Regions from separate parts of the Nocardioides zeae genome, predicted to be linked through region 1. Evidence: predicted binding sites of a transcription regulator. Region 1 holds the regulator's gene; each other region holds the start of a gene.

Region 1 (2,197 bases):
GTCCGGCAGGTCGGGGTCGAGTCGACCTGCCGGGATCGTGGGCGTCGCGGACCTGCCGCGACGCGGTGCGGCGTCAGCCGGCCGCGGGCACCTCGAGCTGGTCGCCGGCCATCAGCGCCCCGGAGCTCAGGTGGTTGATCGAGCGGATCTCGTCGATGACGTCCTGCACCGACTCGCCCGAACCGGCACGCGCCGCGGCGATGTCCCACAGCGTGTCGCCCGACTGGACGCGGATGGTCTCCGTCTGCCCGGCGGTCGACTCGTCGCTCGCGGCGGACACCGAGCCGAGGACGACGCCCAGGGCGAGCATGGCGACGAGACCGAGCACCAGCACCACCAGACGGCCGCGTCGCGTGAGGCGCAGCGAGCCCTGCGCCCGGGGAGCCGGGCGCGCCGGACGGACCGCGCGAACAGGACGGGCGGACCGGGTTGCCGGCAGCTGCGGGGCGAATGCGGTCGAGCTCATGGTGACCTCCTGGGGAAGTGTCGGGTCGTGACGAGCGATGTCTATCGACGGCCACCGACAGTTCTGGTCGGCGTCACCGCCGGACCCACCGTCGATCACACGTTCGATCGAACACCTGAGCGACACTAGAGCAGGTGTTCGATCGGATCAAGGGTGCGGTCGAACATTTCTTCGACGGCGTACCGACGGCGACACGGGACACGCCGGTCGAACAGATGTTTGAATCCGCACGGGTCCGACGACTAGCGTGCGGTCCGCGACGGTGTCCCGCCTGCAGCACGGCGCGGGGGCACCGAGCAGTCGACCGAGCGGCGAAGCGTCCGAGGGCGCGGAAAGAAGGACGGACATGGCGGCGACCAAGGACCCGGGCGACGACGCAGGGGTGACGGACGTGTCGGCGGTGCCGCAGCCCGGTGCGGGGCAGGCGCGCCTGACGCCGCGCCAGGCGCGCGTGCTCGCCGTCATCACGACCGCGCTCGACGAGCGGGGCTACCCGCCGAGCATGCGCGAGATCGGCGAGCAGGTCGGCCTCACCAGCTCGTCCTCGGTCGCCCACCAGCTCAAGGCGCTGGAGGAGAAGGGTTACCTCCGTCGCGACCCCAACCGCCCCCGGGCGATCCAGGTGGTCGGGCACGGCCTCGAGGTCGAGCGCGCGGCGCTCTCCAGCGCGGACGAGTCCGTCATCGACGAGACCGACATCGGCGAGGCGCGCCCCGCCGCGACGTACGTGCCGGTCGTCGGACGGATCGCGGCCGGCGGCCCGATCCTCGCGGAGCAGCGGGTCGAGGAGGTCTTCCCCCTCCCGCAGCAGCTCGTCGGGGACGGCACGCTCTACATGCTGGAGGTGTCCGGCGACTCGATGATCGACGCGGCGATCTGCGACGGCGACTACGTGGTGGTCCGCCAGCAGCCGACGGCCGAGAACGGCGAGATCGTCGCCGCGATGATCGACGGCGAGGCGACCGTGAAGACGTTCCAGCGCCGCAACGGGCAGGTCTGGCTCCTCCCCCACAACGAGGCGTACGACCCGATCGACGGCACCCACGCCACCATCCTCGGCAAGGTGACGGCGGTCCTCCGCCGCCTCTGATCCCGACTGCTCCGGGCCCGGTCGTCCCGGGCCCGGGGACGGCCGTAGGATCACGTCGAGGCCGTCCCCGAGGAGACCGCAATGCCGAGCGACACCCCGCGCTTCCCGGTGCTGGAGGCTGCCGACGGCTACCGGATCCGCGACGTGGACGCCCACGTCACCGCGCTGGTCGAGGAGATGCGTCGCGGCCGACGCACCGGCTTCCACCCCGGCCCCTTCGACCCCCGTCCGTTCCCGGCGGTGCACGACGCCCAGGTGTACGACGCGGGCGTCGTCGACGCCTGGATGGACCAGTGCTCCGCGGAGCTCGAGGCCCGGCGCCAGCACCCGTCCAACGGGGGCGGGTGGCAGGCCGGGGAGCCCTACGCGGGCGACCTCGACGACCCGCCGGAGCTCCGTGACACCGGCGTCCGGGACGACAGTACGCCCGACCACTTCGTCAGCAGCGTCCCGACCTGGGCCCGGGTCGTGGCCCTCGTGGTGATCGTCGCGCTCCTCGGCGCCTACGTGCTCTCCTTCTTCTGATCCGCGCGGGCCGCACGGATCAGGACGGCCCGCTCTCCGTCCCCACCCGTACAGCGCGGACCCGTCATCCCCAGGGCGACGGACCTGTGCCCGTCCGACGCCCCGGCGGGGTTGGA
Region 2 (2,197 bases), 370 kb from region 1:
CCGTCGCAGCGCCGGGCGATCTCTCCGAGGGCGATGGAGCGGCGTACGTCGAGGTCCTGATCGCAGCCCAGGTCGACCAGCTGCCGCGCCACGTGCGCGACCGTGCGTTCCAGATCAAGCGCGTCGGCCATATCGAGCGTCCCGTGGACGTCCACGGTCCCGCGCAGTGTCCCGGTCAACGGGTCGGCGTAGGCGACGTCGCCCAGCTCGATCGTCAGGTGCCGGCCCCCATCAGCCTCACCCCGTTCCGCCTCGGTGGTCTCGGGGTCGAACCGAGCCGCCGCCTCCGCCACCAACCGATCGACCTCAGGACCGGTGGCCTTGCCAGCGACGTACGCGACATGCCGGTCAACGAAGCTCGCCGCCTCGAACGTCAACGTCCGCGTCGCCTGCGCGATCCGCCGTCCCCGCCACACGTCGACCTCACCCGCAGCGATCCGCGCGTGGACACGCGGGAGGCGGTAGCGCAGCTCCACCGCATCACCCACCAACCGTCGCGCTGCGTCGAACGAACACCCACGAGCAGCGGCGACCTCCCCGATGCAGAACTCCGCCACCACAGGCGCTCCAGGGCCCCCCAGCTCGAGGAACTGGTCCCCGGCCAGGGTCTCGGCGTAAGACTCCTCGTGCCACTCGCCCAATGCCGTGATCGGGTCCCCGACGACCTCGTCCGAGGTGTGCGCTGCGGCCCAGTCGCCGACCGCGACGAACGCGGCCGCCTCTGCGGCGCGAGCAGCGTGTGTGAGCTCGCGGACCGCGCCGATCAACGCAGTCGCCGTGTGCTGGGTCCCCCGATCCATGACCCCACTCTAATCGAACACGTGTGCGATCACCACCTCTCGGTGGTGACCTGCGGATGACCGATCCGAGGCCGGCGGCGAGTTGTCACGTACGCAGCAACAAGTCCCCGCCCGCACCACGGCGTACATGACAACTCGACGCACCCGCCGCGCCGTTCAACCCACCTCGACGCACCGCACCGCGCCGTTCAACCCAACTCGACGCGCCTGCCGCGCCGTACAACCCACCTCGACGCACCCGCCGCGCCGTACAACCCACCTCGACGCACCCGCCGCGCCGTCCGACCCACCTCGACGCACCCGCCGCGCCGTACAACCCAATTCGACGCCCACGCCGCGCCGTCCAACCCAACTCGACGCCGTCATCCCCGCGGCACGATCCCGTCGCGCCACCCGTCGAGCGGGGCGTGGGCGCCGAGGAGGTGCGGTAGGGCGTGCGGGTCGCTCGGGCCGGTGTCGGGGAGGAACGTCCACGCCACCTCCGCGAACGTGTCGGCGAGGTGGCCCCCGACACCGCTCGGCAGGCGCAGGGAGGACCCCCAGGCGCGGGCGAGGAGACGACGCTCGGCGTCGCTGCCGACGCGGGGGACGTCGCCGGGTCCGGTGAGGACGAGCTGGACCCCGTACCCCGGCCCGGCCACCAACGTGTCGAGCAGCGGCACCGCCTCGCTCTCCCACAACGTCGGGACGTCGAGGAGCAGCAGCACGACGGGGCGGGCCAGCTCGGGGTCGAGCGCGTCGACCATGCGCTCCCGGTCGGCGACGGCGACGAGGTCGGCCCGGTGCACCAGGTCGGCCAGCACCCGCGTCAGCTGCGCCGCCCCGGTGACCGGCGGACCGGCGACCCCCGGAGGGAGCCCCGCGTCGCCCCGTGTGCCCCCCAGGTCGACGACGACGAGCCGGGGGCCGTGGGGCAGGAGGGACAGGACCGACCGCAGGGCCAGCGCGCGGGCCACGGCGGTGGCGGCACCGTCGCCGCCCTCGTCGGTGGTCACGAGGAGCGGGCGACCGGGGACCCCGCAGATCATCGGCAGGCGGAAGTCGGCGCCCGGCACCTCGAGCAGGTGCGGCAGCGTGATCTCCCCGGCGCGCACCGCCGGCGGCGGCACCGGCGGCACCGGCGCGGTGGGCGCGACGTCCCAGCGCGCGATCGCCGGGGGCAGCACCCGCTCGATGCCGGCCACCTCGGCCCGCAGCGCGGCGAGGTCCCGCAGGTGCGACTCCCGGGCCCGGCGGACGAGATCGTCCCGTCGCGCCTGCGCCTGCGCCCGCGCGGCGTCCCCGGCCGCCGACACCCGGAGGGCCGGGTCGGCGACCGACGCGTCGAGGTCCCGCTCCAGCTGGCCGTCGGCGAACGCGACGCTCGACTCGTACGACGCGGCACTCCGCGCGGCGTC
Region 3 (2,197 bases), 2.2 Mb from region 1:
CGTCCCTCAGGAGCGTCGACGCACGCGGATCGGTCCGCGCGCGCTCGCGAGGTCCACCACCTCGCCGCGCTGGGTCACGTCGACCGCGTCCCGCTCGACCAGGCGGCCGACGGCGGCGCGCACCGGATCCATGAGGTCGCGCCACTCCTGGCCCTCGGCGGCGACGGCGCGCGCCACCTCGGAGGGGCAGATCGTGGCGCCGTCCGCGCGCCGGTCCAACAGGTCGAGGACGGCGCGCTCGAGGTCGTCGGGGTCGGCGTCGGCGTCGGGGGCGCTCACGCCTCCAGCATGCCGCGCGGACGCACGCGCCGCCGCGACGCTCGGATCAGAAGACCCCGGCCGGCCGGAACTGGACCGACAGCCGCGGGCCGGCGTGCGCCACCTTGGGGACGGCGTGCTCCCACGTGCGCTGACAGGACCCGCCCATGACCACGAGGTCGCCGTGGCCCATGGTGACGGCGATCGACGCGCCGCCTCCCCGGGGTCGCAGCGCGAGCCGTCGCGGGTCGCCGACGGAGACGATCGCGACCATCGTGTCGTGCGTCGACCCGCGCCCGATGGTGTCGCCGTGCCAGGCGACCGAGTCGGCACCGTCGCGGTAGAAGCAGCACCCGGCGGTCGTGAAGGGCTCGCCGAGCTCGTCCGCGTAGTGCGCCGACAGCGCGTCCCGCGCCGAGTCGAGCGCAGCGTGCGGGAGGGGCTCGCCCGCGCCGTACGTGTGGAGGAGGCGGGGGACGTCGACCACCCGCTCGTACATCTGACGGCGCTCCGCCCGCCAGGGCACCTGGTGGACGAGCGCCTCCATCACGTCGTCGGAGAGCGCCCCCAGCCAGTCGCGACGCACGTCGATCCAGGCGCCCTGCGTCAACACGCGACGCTCGATGCCCGGCGCGAGCGGAGCCAGCGCACCGGCTCCCGGCGGGGGCGCCGTCGCGAAGAGGGTGCTCTGGAAGTCCATCCCGCCACCGTAGTCGAACACGTGTGCGATCGCCAGGGACCATCCCCAGGGTGGGGATGGGGGACGTCCCCGGTGGTGGGCCGTGGGTGCGGGGTGCCACAGTCGGGGCATGACCGACGACCCTGCCGGCGCCGCCACCGTCCCCGCGGCGGCGAGCGTGCGTGACCTGGTGAAGACGTACGGCGCGGGCCAGGCCCGCGTCCGTGCCCTCGACGGGGTGAGCCTCGACCTCGGCCAGGGCGAGTTCACGGCCGTGATGGGCCCCAGCGGCTCCGGCAAGTCGACGCTGATGCACTGCTGCGCGGGGCTCGACACGGCGGACAGCGGCTCGGTGCGGATCGGCGAGACCGAGCTGTCGCGGTTGAGGGACAAGGAGCTGACGCGCCTGCGGCGGGACCGCATCGGCTTCGTGTTCCAGTCGTTCAACCTCGTGCCGACGCTCACCGCGGAGGAGAACATCCGGCTGCCGCTCTCCATCGCGGGGCGCCGGGCCGAGCCGGGCGTCTTCGAGTCGGTCGTCGAGACGGTCGGACTGGGGCCGCGGCTGTCCCACCGGCCCCACGAGCTCTCGGGCGGCCAGCAGCAACGCGTCGCGGTCGCACGGGCCCTCGTGAGCCGCCCCGACATCGTGTTCGCCGACGAGCCCACGGGCAACCTCGACTCCCGGTCGGGTGCCGAGGTGCTCACCCTGCTGCGCCGCAGCGTCGACGACATCGGCCAGACCGTCGTGATGGTCACGCACGACCCGGTCGCCGCGGCCTACACCGACCGCGTCGTGTTCCTCGCCGACGGGCGCGTGGTGGACGAGCTGCGCCGGCCCGACCGCGAGCAGGTGCTCGCGGTCATGACACGCATGACGGCGGCCGCGCTCCCGGACGGCACGGCCTGATGCTGCGGGCCACCTGGAAGAGCCTGCTGGGGCGCAAGGTGCGCCTCGTCATGAGCACGTTCGCGATCGTGCTGGGGGTCGCCTTCGTGTGCGGCTCGCTCATGTTCTCCGACACCCTCGAGCGCTCCTTCACCTCGCTCTTCTCCGCGACGGTCGGGGACGTCGTCGTGCGGCCGGAGGTCGGCACCTCCTTCGGCGCGGCCGAGGGCTCGTCGCGCACCGTGCCCGCCTCGCTCGTCGACGAGCTGGCAGCCCTGCCCGAGGCGGCGCGGGCGGACGGCAACGTGAGCGCCCCGGGCGTGTTCGTCGTCGGCGACGACGGCAAGGTCGTGGGGGGCCAGGGGGCGCCG
Region 4 (2,197 bases), 1.6 Mb from region 1:
CGTTGTCTGGATGGGTGGGGCGGTAGGTCCACTTGTTGCCGGTGGTCATCTCGCGGTGGGTCTTCATGCGGTGGTGACGCCGGCACAGCGGGTACAGGTTCTTGGTCGAGGTCTGGCCGGGTGGGCCGTTGTCCTCGTAGGCGCGGCAGTGGTCGAGGTCGGCGGTTCTCGATGAGCGGGTGCAGTAGGGGAAGACGCAGCGGGGCCAGCGGGCTCTGACGTGGTCGGCGATGCGGTCCGGTGGGGTGTAGCCGTTCACGGCGTCGTGTTGGTTGAGGTCGATGACCGGCTTGATCGTGACGGTGGTGTCGGGGCTGGCGCACCAGGCCTGGACCTGCTCGACCGTCACCGCTCCACGCGGTGCGCCGGGGGTGTCGAGGCGGGCGAGGTCGATGCCGGTCGTGCCGGTGCAGGCGTCGATCCCCGGACCGAACCCGGTGGTGACGCCGGTGATGGCGGCCTGGTCGAGGTGGACGAAGAGCACCACCTCCCGCCGTGTCCGCGCCGGCGTGGGCGGCTGCGTGGGCGGCTGGTCCGCGTCGTACTCCAACGTCGCCACCCCGTCGCAGCGCCGCGCGATCTCACCGAGAGCGATGGAGCGGCGGACGTCGTGGTCCTGGTCGCAGCCCAGGTCAGTCAGTTGCCGGGCGACGTGCGCGACGGTGCGTTCCAGGTCGAGCGCATCAGCCAGGTCCAGCGTCCCGTGGATGTCGACGGTGCCGCGCAGGGTGCCGCTGAGCGGGTCCGCGTAGGCGACGTCGCCCAGCTCGATCGTCAGGTGCCGGCCGCCGTCGGCCTCGGCCCGTTCCGCCTCGGAGGTCTCGGGGTCGAACCGAGCCGCGGCCTCCGCCACCAGCCGGTCGACCTCGGGACCGGTGGCCTTGGCCGCGACGTACGCCACGTGGCGGTCGACGAACCCCGCGCCCTCGAACGTCAACGTCCGCGTGGTCTGGGCGATCCGCCGTCCCCGCCACACGTCGACCTCACCCGCAGCGATCCGGGCGTGCACCCGGGGCAAGCGGTAGCGCAGCTCCACCGCATCCCCCACCAACCGCCGGGCCGCGTCGAACGAACACCCCCGAGCAGCGGCCACCTCGCCGATGCAGAACTCCGCCACCACCGGCGCCCCGGGGCCGCCGAGCTCGAGGAAGTGGTCACCAGCCAGGGCCTCGGCGTAGGACTCGTCGTGCCATTCACCCAACGCCGTGATCGGATCCCCTACGACCTCCTCAGAGGTGTGCGCCGCAGCCCAGTCACCCACCGCGACGAACGCAGCCGCCTCCGCCACACGAGCAGCGTGTGTGCGCTCGCGGACCGCGTCGATCAACGCAGTCGCCGTGTGTTGGGTCCCCCGATCCATGGCCCCACTTTAGTCGAACATGTGTGCGATAACCACCTCTCGGTGGTGATCTGTGGATGAGTTGTCACGTACGCAGCGACGAGCTCCCGGCTGCACCGCGGCGTACTGACAACTCGACGCCCCCGCCGCGCCGTCCGACCCACCTCGACGCACCCGCCGCGCCGTCCAACCCACCTCGACGCACCCGCCGCGCCGTCCGACCCACCTCGACGCACCCGCCGCGCCGTCCGACCCAACTCGACGCACCCGCCGCGCCGTCCGACCCACCTCGACGCGCTCGCCGCGCCGTCCAACCCAACTCGACGCCCCCGCCGCGCCGTCCAACCCAACTCGACGCACCCGCCGCGCCGTACAACCCAACTCGACGCACCCGCCGCGCCGTCCAACCCAACTCGACGCACCCGCCGCGCCGTCCAACCCAACTCGACGCACGAACGCAAGCCGGGCTAGAGCGACGGGGGGTCCACCTGGACGCGGACGGCGTCGAGCTTGCGCGCCGAGCGCTCGCGGGACGCTGCCCCCAGCCCGGCGGCCAGGGCCGCGCCGTCCCGGGCCGGCACCCGCACCACCGCGCGCACCTCGGGCGGGTCGTCCCCGACCGGCGCGCCCGGCCGACCGGGCACCGGGACCGGGCCGAGCACCTCGACGGGGGGCGGGACGGCGAGGTGCTCCAGATAGGCCGCCACGGCCGCCTCCTCCCCCGTCACCGTCGCGAGCCGGGCCGCGGGCGGCAGGTGGGCGGCGGCCCGCTCGGCCGCCTCGCGCTCCGCGAAGCCGAGCGGGTCCCAGCGCACCAGCGCCTGCAACGCCGGCTGCGCAGCGTCACCCACCACGACC

What was found. Region 1 encodes LexA, which represses DNA repair genes until DNA is damaged. Its sites were predicted from a motif close to TCGAACANNTGTTCGA; they were not measured.
Region 2: a site for LexA is predicted at 814-829, ahead of QE405_RS01760 (HNH endonuclease signature motif containing protein). Genes of this name have one in related genera too.
Region 3: a site for LexA is predicted at 972-987, ahead of QE405_RS10430 (alpha-ketoglutarate-dependent dioxygenase AlkB). Genes of this name have one in related genera too.
Region 4: a site for LexA is predicted at 1,374-1,389, ahead of QE405_RS07935 (HNH endonuclease signature motif containing protein). Genes of this name have one in related genera too.

What each region holds. Positions count from the first base shown of each region.
Region 1 is NZ_JAUTAN010000001.1:12,289-14,485, reverse strand. Features, by position in the region: gene QE405_RS00050 (LysM peptidoglycan-binding domain-containing protein) at 74-466, opposite strand; gene lexA (transcriptional repressor LexA) at 813-1,556, shown strand; gene QE405_RS00040 (hypothetical protein) at 1,638-2,081, shown strand.
Region 2 is NZ_JAUTAN010000001.1:385,241-387,437, reverse strand. Features, by position in the region: gene QE405_RS01760 (HNH endonuclease signature motif containing protein) at 1-800, opposite strand, end outside; gene QE405_RS01755 (hypothetical protein) at 1,163-2,197, opposite strand, start outside.
Region 3 is NZ_JAUTAN010000001.1:2,181,914-2,184,110, reverse strand. Features, by position in the region: gene QE405_RS10435 (DUF3253 domain-containing protein) at 7-279, opposite strand; gene QE405_RS10430 (alpha-ketoglutarate-dependent dioxygenase AlkB) at 326-958, opposite strand; gene QE405_RS10425 (ABC transporter ATP-binding protein) at 1,068-1,847, shown strand; partial or broken gene QE405_RS10420 (ABC transporter permease) at 1,847-2,197, shown strand, end outside.
Region 4 is NZ_JAUTAN010000001.1:1,655,216-1,657,412, forward strand. Features, by position in the region: gene QE405_RS07935 (HNH endonuclease signature motif containing protein) at 1-1,201, opposite strand, end outside; gene QE405_RS07940 (primosomal protein N') at 1,807-2,197, opposite strand, start outside.